One region of the Pseudomonas sp. GW822-FHT05A08 genome, then DNA from elsewhere that is predicted to be linked to it. Evidence: riboswitches for the same ligand, from Rfam matches in the RefSeq annotation. Region 1 holds a riboswitch; the other holds the start of a gene.
The links. Region 1 has a riboswitch for cobalamin ahead of cobO (cob(I)yrinic acid a,c-diamide adenosyltransferase). Riboswitches for the same ligand answer to the same signal wherever they lie in the genome.
Positions count from the first base shown of each region.

Region 2: another riboswitch for cobalamin. It lies ahead of cobW (cobalamin biosynthesis protein CobW); the one in region 1 lies ahead of cobO (cob(I)yrinic acid a,c-diamide adenosyltransferase).

Region 1 covers NZ_CM179511.1:5,309,307-5,314,715, forward strand. The annotation lists gene cbiB (adenosylcobinamide-phosphate synthase CbiB) at 1-220, opposite strand, end outside; gene bluB (5,6-dimethylbenzimidazole synthase) at 217-867, opposite strand; gene AC3RCP_RS23725 (cobyrinic acid a,c-diamide synthase CobB) at 864-2,189, opposite strand; gene cobO (cob(I)yrinic acid a,c-diamide adenosyltransferase) at 2,186-2,797, opposite strand; cobalamin riboswitch at 2,878-3,113, opposite strand; gene AC3RCP_RS23735 (hypothetical protein) at 3,277-3,858, shown strand; gene AC3RCP_RS23740 (PQQ-dependent sugar dehydrogenase) at 3,931-5,250, shown strand; gene AC3RCP_RS23745 (class I SAM-dependent methyltransferase) at 5,253-5,409, opposite strand, start outside.
Region 2 covers NZ_CM179511.1:4,449,815-4,455,223, forward strand. The annotation lists gene cobN (cobaltochelatase subunit CobN) at 1-1,810, opposite strand, end outside; gene cobW (cobalamin biosynthesis protein CobW) at 1,814-2,881, opposite strand; cobalamin riboswitch at 2,978-3,176, opposite strand; cobalamin riboswitch at 3,282-3,503, shown strand; gene AC3RCP_RS19940 (CbtB domain-containing protein) at 3,602-3,790, shown strand; gene AC3RCP_RS19945 (CbtA family protein) at 3,802-4,509, shown strand; gene AC3RCP_RS19950 (cobalamin biosynthesis protein) at 4,506-4,919, shown strand; gene cobM (precorrin-4 C(11)-methyltransferase) at 5,001-5,409, shown strand, end outside.

The DNA.
Region 1 (5,409 bases):
AGGGCAGCCAGGAAAACAGGGTTGCCAGCAGGGTCAGCGGCAGCACCGCGATGACCCAGGCGGTGACGCCATGACTGCGCCAGCCGCGGCCACCGGAGTTGAAGCGTTGCTCGATGCGATCGGCAAAACGACCGAACGCCACCAGCGGATGCCAGCGCTTGGGTTCGCCCAGCAACGCATCCAGCGCCACCCCGGCGACACTCAGCAACGCCACACTCATTGACTCACTCCCCAATAATTTTCATACAGCAACTCACTCAGCGGACGCTCCCGCGCCCAGCCCTCGAGCACCAGCATCGGCGCCGGGTAAAACTCGCCGACCGGGCCCAGGCACAGCACCGCCAGCGGCTTGGCCCCGGCCGGCAGGCCCAGCAACTGGGCCAAGCCAGCGGGCTCGAACAGCGACACCCAGCCCATGCCCAGCCCTTCGGCCCGGGCCGCCAGCCACAGGTTCTGAATCGCGCAGGAGAGCGAGGCCAAGTCCATTTCCGGCAGGGTGCGGCGGCCGAAAATATGCCGCTCACGGTCGTCCATCAGCGCCGCCACCAGGACCTCGGCGCAGTCGTTGATGCCTTCGACCTTGAGCTTCATGAACTCATCGGAACGCTCGCCCAGGGCCTCGGCGGTGCGTACCCGCTCCTCTTCCACCAGTTGCTGGATTTGCCCGCGCAACGACCGGTCACTGATACGGATGAACCGCCAGGGCTGCATCAGGCCGACGCTGGGCGCCTGGTGCGCCGCCTCCAGCAGGCGACGCAAGACCTGCGGCTCGACCGTGCCACCGACGAAGTGACGCATGTCACGACGCTCGGCGATCGCGCGATAGACCGCGTCGCGCTCGGCCGCGGAAAAGGCGTTGTCGCTCATGGGCGCCGCGCGAGCACGCTCGCTCCTGCCGGCGCCAGCAGGGACGCCACCGCTTCGGGGTTGGACGGAAAATAGAAATGCACATAAGAGGCGGTCATCCGCCCTTCGCGGTAAACCGCTTCCGCGCCGCGCCCGCCATTCGGGCTCAGGCCGCGAGCGATCGGCGCAAGCTCGGTGCTGGTCAACGAATGATGATAGGTATGCCCGCGCAACGAACCTTCCGGCAACTCCACCGCCTGCAAGGCCAGGGCCGCCAGGCGCTTTTGCATCACCGCATCGCCGGGCAACAGGCCCAGCAGTTCGGCGCGCTCGCCGTCGACGTCGGTCAGGGAATCCAGCAGATACAACATGCCGCCACACTCGGCGAGCAAGGGTTTGCCTGCGGCGTGATGCGCGCGGATCGCGCTGAGCATCGAGCCGTTCGCCGCCAGCGCCCGGTGATGCAGTTCCGGGTAACCGCCCGGCAGGTACAGGCTGTCTGCCTCAGGCAGTACCGCGTCATGGATCGGCGAGAAAAAGACCAGCTCGGCGCCCATGGCCCGCAGCAGATCCAGGCTCGCGCCATAGGTAAAGGCAAAGGCTTCGTCGCGGGCCACGGCAATGCGCACGCCGGCCAACAACGGCTCAACGGCAACCACCTGGGGAGCGGCGAATGCCACGGCGGGCGGCAAGGCCACTTCGCAGCTGTCAGCCAAGGCGGCCGCGGCGGCGTCGAGACGCAGATCCAGATCGTTGAGTTCGCTGGCCTGCACCAACCCCAGATGGCGGCTGGGCAGTTCGATGCCGGTCTCCCGGGACAGCGCGCCGTACCAGCGCAAGCCCTCGGTCAGGCTGCCTTCGAGCAACTGCGCATGCCGCAGGGTGCCGACGCGGTTGGCCAGCACGCCGGCGAACGGCAAGTCCGGCTGATAACGCGCCAGCCCCAGCGCCAGGGCGCCGAAGGTCTGGGCCATGGCGGTGCCATCAATCACCGCGAGCACTGGCACCCCGAAATGCCGCGCCAGGTCGGCGCTGGACGGCGTGCCGTCGAACAGCCCCATCACGCCTTCGATCAGGATCAGGTCCGCCTCGCCGGCGGCCTCCCATAACAGGCGGCGGCTTTCCTGCTCGCCGACCATCCACATGTCCAGTTGATACACCGGCGCACCGCTGGCGCGCTCGAGGATCATCGGGTCGAGAAAGTCCGGGCCGCACTTGAACACGCGCACCTTGCGCCCCTGATTGCGATGCAGGCGGGCGAGCGCGGCGGTCACGGTGGTCTTGCCCTGACCGGAAGCCGGCGCGGCAATCAATACCGCCGGGCAATGACGGGCATCACTCACAGTTCGACGCCTTTTTGCGCTTTGATCCCGGCCTGGAAGGCATGCTTGACCATGCCCATTTCGGTGACGGTGTCGGCCAGCTCGATCATCTCTGGCTTGGCGCCACGTCCGGTGACCACCACATGCTGCATCGGCGGTCGCGCCTGCAGGTCGCTGAGCACCTGATCCAGGTCCAGATAGCCGTGCTTGAGGGCGATGTTCAGTTCATCGAGCAGCACCAGGCCGATCGTCGGATCGCTCAGCAGTTCGCGGGAAACCGCCCAGGCCGCTTCGGCCGCGGCAATGTCGCGCTGGCGGTCCTGGGTTTCCCAGGTGAAGCCTTCGCCCATGACATGGAAACGCACCTGCTCCGGGAAGCGCCGGAAGAACAATTCCTCGCCAGTGCTGTTGCGGCCCTTGATGAACTGCACCACGCCGCATTGCATGCCGTGGCCCATGGCCCGCGCGAGCATGCCGAAGGCCGAGCTGCTTTTGCCTTTGCCGTTGCCGGTCAGCACCAGCAGCAAACCGCACTCGTTCGGCGAGTTGGCGATGCGTTCATCGATCACGGCTTTTTTGCGCAACATGCGCGCCAGATGGCGTTCGTCACGATCGGGGGATTCAGTCATGGGGCAGCTCTCCGTTGGGGCTGGATAACGGGGGGCAGGAATAGGAATAGACGGCGCAAGCCTGGCATCGCCCACCGTGATGCCGCTGGATGGATCAGGCCGGTCTCCGGGCTTGTGAGTGGCTGGGATGCCCAACTGCGCGCCTTCCCATGTCGACAGTCGACACAGTGGCATCAGGCGCAGTCTTGACTCACTTACCGTTGCGGGGGCAGCGCCGGAATCGTCGTGCGTGCGCCTTCGGCACGCGTACTCACCGGCTTCCCTGTTTCACTCTGTCGACCCAAGGCCACAGAGCACCTGAAACAAGTCGCGAAGGTTAGAGGGTTGGGGGTGGAGCGTCAATTAAAGCCCCGCAGATCGGCGAATGCTGCATATCGGAAAAATGACGCCAATCTTGTGCCACACTCAGTGCAGTGATATCAAATAGCCATAATCTCGTTAAAAAACTCCAATATCTGAACAATAATAGGAAAAGTCCGATGCAAGGCATGATCATCAGCAATCCGAAACTGGAATTCCTGCGCCCTGCCCTGGAACGCTGGTTCGATTGCATCGACCGCTACAACACCGTGCGCGGCGATAACGAAAGCCCGTACTGGTTCGACGAAAAAGCCAACCTGGGAATGCTCTCGGCGGCAGCCTGGATGGCGGAGATGGTCACCCTGGAACACGCACCGAGCAAAAAACAGCTCGAGGACGGCGACCGCAGCGGCCGCACCGACCTGTACATCGCCACGCAGGAGGAACGCGTCTATATCCAGACCACCCAGCGTTGGCCCCGGGTCAACAGCCTGCACCTGACCCAACCGTTGCTGGATGCCGCCAGCGACGCGAAAAAAGCCAGCTACCCCAGCGACCTGAAACTCGGCTGCCTGTTCGTCACGCCACAGAAAACCCAGCACAGTGCCACTCCGGAAGAATTGCAGGACATGGTCGACGACCTGCAAAAGGAACACTGCTGCGCCGTGGCCTGGTACTTCCCCTATGCGTACCGCAAATTGCGCAACGAAGCCGGCAACTATCACCCCGGCGTTGCCGTGCTGTTCAAGGAAGCACGCTGAGCAGGTGGAACCATCGTCCATCTGTGCTTCTCTATGACTACACCGACTTCGTGCACTCATAGGGAAATCAGCATGCTCAAGCTTCGATACGCAATCCTTGCCGCCGTCGCCGCAGGCCTCGCCGCCTGTGGCGAGACCTCCACCCTCCAGGTCTCCGACGGCACCGGCCCCTCGCCGAAACTGCCCGAACCGAACAAGACCCTGTTCCCGACCGTGAACATCGCGCCCGCAATCGGCTGGCCGCAAGGCGCCAAACCGGTGGCCGCCGCCGGCACCCAGGTCGCCGCATTCGCCGAAGGCCTGGACCATCCGCGCTGGTTGTACGTGCTGCCCAACGGCGACGTACTGGTGGCGGAGACCAACGCCCCGCCCTCCCCCGATGACAGCAAAGGTATTCGTGGCTGGATCGCCAGCAAGATCATGAGCCGCGCCGGGGCCGGCGTGCCCAGCCCGAACCGCATTACCCTGCTGCGGGACAAGGATCACGATGGCGTGGCGGAAACCCGCACGGCATTCCTGGAAAACCTCAACTCGCCGTTCGGCATGGCCCTGGTGGGCAATGATCTGTACGTCGCCGACACCGATCGCCTGCTGCGCTTCCCCTACAAGGACGGCGACACCAAGATCAGCGCCCAGCCGACCAAGGTGGTGGACCTGCCTGGCGGCAAGCTGAACCACCACTGGACCAAAAATGTGATTGCCAGCAAAGACGGCAGCAAGCTGTATGTCACGGTCGGTTCCAACAGCAACGTCGGCGAAAACGGCATGGATCAGGAGGAAGGTCGCGCCGCCATCTGGGAAGTCGATCGCGCCAGCGGCAAGCAACGGATTTTTGCCTCAGGCCTGCGCAACCCCAACGGCATGGCCTGGGAGCCGCAAAGCGGCCAGTTGTGGACCGCGGTCAACGAGCGCGACGAGATCGGCAGCGACCTGGTGCCGGACTACATCACCTCGGTCAAGGACGGCGCCTTCTATGGCTGGCCATTCAGCTATTACGGCCAGCATGTGGACGTGCGAGTCACTCCGCAGAACCCGGACCTGGTGGCCAAGGCCATCGCCCCGGATTATGCCGTCGGCCCGCATACCGCCTCCCTCGGCCTGGCATTCGCCGAAGGCAGCAAGCTGCCGGCGCCGTTCACCCAAGGCGTGTTCATCGGCCAGCATGGCTCGTGGAACCGCAAGCCCCACAGCGGCTACAAAGTGATCTTCGTACCCTTCGCCAATGGCAAGCCGGTAGGCCAACCGGTGGACGTGCTGACCGGCTTCCTCAACGCCGACGAGAAAGCCATGGGCCGCCCGGTCGGCGTAGTGATCGACAAGCAAGGGGATCTGCTGGTAGCCGATGATGTCGGCAACAAGGTCTGGCGCGTGTCAGCAGCCAAGGCGCAATAGGTTCAGCGCTTGCGGCACAGGGTCAAGCCGTCCCCCAGGGGCAGCAGCGACAGGTCGACACGCGGGTCATCCTTCAAGGCGCGATTGAGTGCCTGGATGGCCCGGGTGTCTTCACTCTGGGGATTTTCCTCCAGCACCCGACCGCTCCACAGCGTGTTA
Region 2 (5,409 bases), 860 kb from region 1:
TCACCGCCTGGGTCCGGCGCTTGGCCTGGGCGCCCTCGCCCGGGTCATTGACGATGAATGGATAGATATTCGGCAGCGGCCCCAGCAGCACGTCCGGCCAGCAGCTTTCGGACAGGCCGACGCCCTTGCCCGGCAGCCACTCCAGGTTGCCGTGCTTGCCGACGTGGATCAGCCCATGGGTGCCGTAGCTCTGGCGCAGCCAGAAGTAGAACGCCAGGTACCCGTGGGGCGGCACCAGGTCCGGGTCGTGATAGACCGCGCTCGGATCGACCTGATAACCGCGCGCCGGCTGGATGCCGACAAAGGTCAGGCCAAAACGCAGGCCGGCGATCATCAGCCGCCCACCGCGGAACATCGGGTCGTTTTGCGGCCCGCCCCACCGTTCCGTCACCGCCAGGCGGTTGGCTTCGGGCAGCGCGTCGAACATGGCCTGGTACTCCTCCAGCGCCAGGCTTTGCTGGCACGGGCGCAGGTCGAGGCTGTCCAGGTCGTTGCTGACGCCGCCGAGCAGTTGCTGGATCAGCGCCGTCCCGCTGTCCGGCAACTCGGCCGGCAACGGATAACCCTCGGCGTGCAGCGCGCGCAGGATATTCAGCGCCGCCGCCGGTGTATCCAGGCCCACGCCATTGCCGATGCGGCCGTCGCGGGTCGGGTAGTTGGCGAGGATCAGGGCGATGCGTTTTTCAGCATTCGGCAGCCGGGCCAGATCGACCCAGCGCCGCGCCAGTTCGGCGACAAAATCCATGCGCTCGGGGGCCGGGCGATAGCAGACCACGTCCGACTGGCTGCGCTCGCTGCGCCAGGCCAGGTCCTTGAAGCTGATGGGCCGGCTGATGATGCGCCCGTCCAGTTCCGGCAAGGCGATGTGCATCGCCAGGTCCCGCGGGCCCAGACCCTGCTCGCTGGCGCGCCAGCCGGGTTCGTTGTCCTGGGCGCAGATGGCCTGGATCACCGGGATATCGCGGCGGAACGGCCGCAAGTGCGGCGCCTCCGGGCTGGACTGGGCAAAGCCGGTGGTGTTGAGAATCACCCCTGCCTGCACTTCATCCAGCAGGTCCTCGACCACCGCCAGGCAACCGGGCTCTTTCAGGCTGGCCAGGGCTATCGGCAGCGGGTTCAGGCCCGCCGCCAACAAGCGCCGGCAGAACTCATCGATAAAGGCGGTGTTGGCCGCCTGCAAATGCGAGCGGTAGAACAGCAGCGCCGCCACCGGCTGGCCAGCCCGCCAATCGGCGTGCCAGTCGCTGAGGGCGGCGCTGCTTTGGTGCGGGTGGTAGATCGCCGTGCGCGGCAGGGTCTGCGGCTCGGACCAAGGGTAATCACGCCCCAGCCAGCCACTGGCCAGGCAGCGGTACAGGTTCAACGCATTGCCCATGCCGCCCTGGCGCAGAAAGTGCCAGAGGCGCTCGCGGTCGGCGGCGGGCACCGTGCTCAGGTCGCTCAGTTCCGGGTCCGGACGATCGTCGCCCGGCACCAGGATCAGCTGCACGCCACGTTGCGCCAGCTGCACCAGTTGCTCGATGCCATAACGCCAATAGGCGATGCCGCCGTGCAGGGAAATCAGGATCACCTTGGCGTGGCGCAGCACCTGGTCGACATACAGGTCGACCGAGGCATGGTTCTGCACCTGCATCGGGTTGGCCAGGCGAAAGCTCGGGTAATCCTCCGGCAGTTGCTGCGCCGCTTCGGCCAGCAGCGCCAGGCTGGAGTCGCCGCTGCACAGGATCACCAGCTCGGCGGGGGTTTGTCCAAGGTCGGCAATGTTGTCATCCGACACGAAACCGCCGGGCTGGGTCCTGAGCAGGTGCATGACTTACACGCTAAGCGCGGCGCGCAATTGCGCTTCGAGCAGGGTCGCGTCCAGTTCCTGGCCGATCAGCACCAGGCGCGTGGCACGGGCTTCATCGGCGCCCCACTGGCGGTCGAAGTGCTTGTCGAAACGCGTGCCCACGCCCTGGATCAACAGGCGCATCGGCTTGTTGGGGATCGCCGCGAAACCCTTGACCCGCAGGATGCCGTGCTGCACCACCAGTTGGGTCAGGGCGTCCAGCAGCAGGCTTTCGTCGGCCTGGGGCAGCTCGATGGAGATGGAATCGAAGGCGTCGTGGTCATGATCATCATGATCGTCGCCATCGTGGTGATGATCGTGATGGCTGTGGCGGCCGTCGATATGTTCTTCCGAGCCGTTGCCCAGGCCCAGCAGCACGTCCAGCGGCAGGCGACCGCTGCTGGCTTCGATGACTTTCACCGCCGGCGGCAGCTCCTCGGCCACTTCCAGGCGCACCTTGGCCAGGTCTGCCGGGCTGATCAGGTCGGCCTTGTTGAGGATCACCAGGTCGGCGCTGGACAGCTGGTCGGCGAACAGCTCGTGCAGCGGCGATTCATGGTCGAGGTTGGGGTCGAGCTTGCGCTGGGCGTCGACCTGGTCCGGGAAGGCGGCGAAGGTGCCGGCGGCCACGGCCGGACTATCGACCACGGTGATCACCGCGTCGACGGTGCAGGCGCTGCGGATTTCCGGCCACTGGAATGCCTGGACCAAAGGTTTGGGCAGGGCCAGGCCAGAGGTTTCGATCAGGATATGGTCGAGGTCGCCGCGACGGGCCACCAGCTCGCGCATCACCGGGAAGAACTCTTCCTGCACGGTGCAGCACAGGCAGCCGTTGGCCAGTTCAAAGACGCGACCGCTGGCTTCTTCCTCGGTGCAACCGATGGAACACTGCTTGAGGATCTCGCCGTCGATGCCCAGCTCGCCGAACTCGTTGACGATCACCGCGATGCGTCGACCCTGGGCGTTGTCCAGCATGTGCCGCAGCAAGGTGGTTTTGCCCGAGCCGAGGAAGCCGGTAACGATGGTGACGGGAAGTTTGGCCAGTGTTTTCATCGGATGCCCTTTGGCAAGGTGGCGGGCATACGGGACGAGAGCCGCGCAGGCAACTGCACGGAAGGGTTCGCCACCGGATCACCCCGCCCGGTTGTAGTGAGAATCAGGTCCGAGGCAGGTCTCCTGGCTGACGGCGTGCCGGTCGTTCGACTGGCCAACGATGCGCCTTCCCGCCGCCTGGCAGTGGCCTTGCATCGTTCATCACCGTTTACAGTTGCGGGGGCAGCCGCGGCTTGGACCGCGTTCCCTTCTTAGCTTCGACAGACGCCGAAGAACCTCGAAAGCGCAAGGCTACGCAGAGCTTGGGGGGCGGTCAATGTTCATGCAGCGCGAGGACAGGCCAATTGCGATCGAAAACGAGAACCCTTGCCAATTGACGCCCCTCCCTCGCCCATGCTCTCCTACACACCTTGTTACGGGTGCCCTTCACAGGGTGAAACGGGAAACCGGTGCGTCACAGGCCAAAAGCCTTGATCAGTCCGGTGCTGCCCCCGCAACGGTAAGCGAGCGAAGAATCAGATCCACTGTGCCAGCAGTCCGGCATGGGAAGGCGATTCTTGCAGGCGTGGCGCAAGCCCCGCCCCTCGCGAGCCCGGAGACCGGCCCGCTGCACAGTCATAACAAACCCGCGGTGGGCGGGCGCTGTTAATTCCCCGCGAGCCCGTCTCGCGGGGTTTTGCTGCGCTCGATTCACCCGCTGACACACCAGAGGGAAGCGCCATGTCGATCATCAGCAGCACCAGCCATTCCAGCAGCAGTACCGCCACCCTGAGCCAACGCCTGGTCGCCGCCATCGGCGCCTCGATCCTCGGTGCGTGCCTTGTGTATTTCGCCGGCTTCTCCCATATCGAAGCGGTGCACAACGCCGCCCACGATACCCGCCACAGCGCCGCCTTCCCTTGCCACTGAGACCTGCCGACATGATCAAGCGTATCGCGCAAACCGCGGGGTTCACCGGGTTGCTGGCGGCCCTGTTGCTGACCCTGCTGCAAAGCTTCTGGGTCGCACCGCTGATCCTGGAGGCGGAAACCTACGAGAAGGCCCCGGCCGCCCAGCATGAAGAAGCGCATGAGCATGCCGCCGGCACCGCCGCCCACAGCCACGACGCCGAAGCCTGGGAGCCGCAAGACGGCTGGCAGCGCGTGCTGTCCACCACCGGCGGCAACCTGGTGGTCGCCGTGGGGTTCGCCCTGATGCTCGCCGGTCTCTACACCCTGCGCGCGCCGAACCGTACTTCCCAGGGCCTGCTCTGGGGCCTGGCCGGTTATGCCACTTTCTGCCTGGCGCCGACCCTCGGCCTGCCGCCCGAACTGCCGGGCACCGCCGCCGCGGACCTGGCGCAACGGCAGGTCTGGTGGGTCGGTACCGCCGCTTCCACCGCGGCCGGCATTGCCCTGATCGTCTTCGCCCGGAACTGGCTGCTGAAAGCGCTGGGCGTGGCCATCCTCGCCGTGCCGCACCTCATCGGCGCGCCACAGCCGCAAGTGCATTCGATGCTCGCCCCGGAGGAGTTGGAGGCGCAGTTCAAGATCGCTTCGCAGCTGACCAACGCCGCGTTCTGGCTGGCCCTGGGCCTGATCAGCGCCTGGCTGTTCCGCCGCAAGAGCGACGATCAGTACTCGGCATGACGCAGGCCAGCACAGCGCCGACCCTGGTGGTCGGCCTGGGCTGCCAGCGGGGCTGCCCGGTGGAGACCTTGCGCACCCTGCTCGACCAGACCCTGAGCACCCACCGCATCGACCTTGGGCAGATCAAGGCCCTGGCCAGCATCGACCTGAAATGCGAGGAACCCGGGCTGCTGGCCCTGGCCGCGCACCTGGACCTGCCCCTGACCTGTTTCAGCAGTAACCAGCTGACGCCTTATGTGCTGCAACTCAGCCATCGTTCGCAGATCGCCTACGAACGCACCGGCTGCTACGGGGTCGCCGAAAGTGCCGCCCTGGCCCTGGCCGAACGCCTGGCCCGAAGCCCGGCAAAGCTGCTGGTCCCGCGGCAGAAATACGCCCAGGCGACCCTCGCCTTGGCCTGCTCCGGGTAAATCTTCGATAATCCCCGCCGCTGATCATGAGCAATCTTCATCTGTGAGGTTGCCTCGCCCCTTTTTTCACAGGAGAACGCCATGACCGTCTTTTTTATCGGCGCAGGTCCCGGCGACCCGGAACTGATCACCGTCAAGGGCCAGCGGCTGATCCACAGTTGCCCGGTCATCATCTATGCCGGCTCCCTGGTGCCCGAAGCGGTGCTCCAGGGCCATCGCGCCGAACAGCTGGTCAACAGCGCCGAACTGCACCTGGAGCAGATCATCGAGCTGATCAAGGACGCCCATGGCAAAGGCCAGGACGTGGCCCGGGTACATTCCGGCGACCCCAGCCTGTACGGCGCCATCGGCGAGCAGATTCGCTGCCTGCGCGAGCTGGGCATCCCCTTCGAGATCATCCCCGGCGTGACCGCCACCGCGGCCTGCGCGGCTTTGCTGGGGGCCGAACTGACCCTGCCGGACGTCGCCCAGAGCGTGATCCTGACCCGTT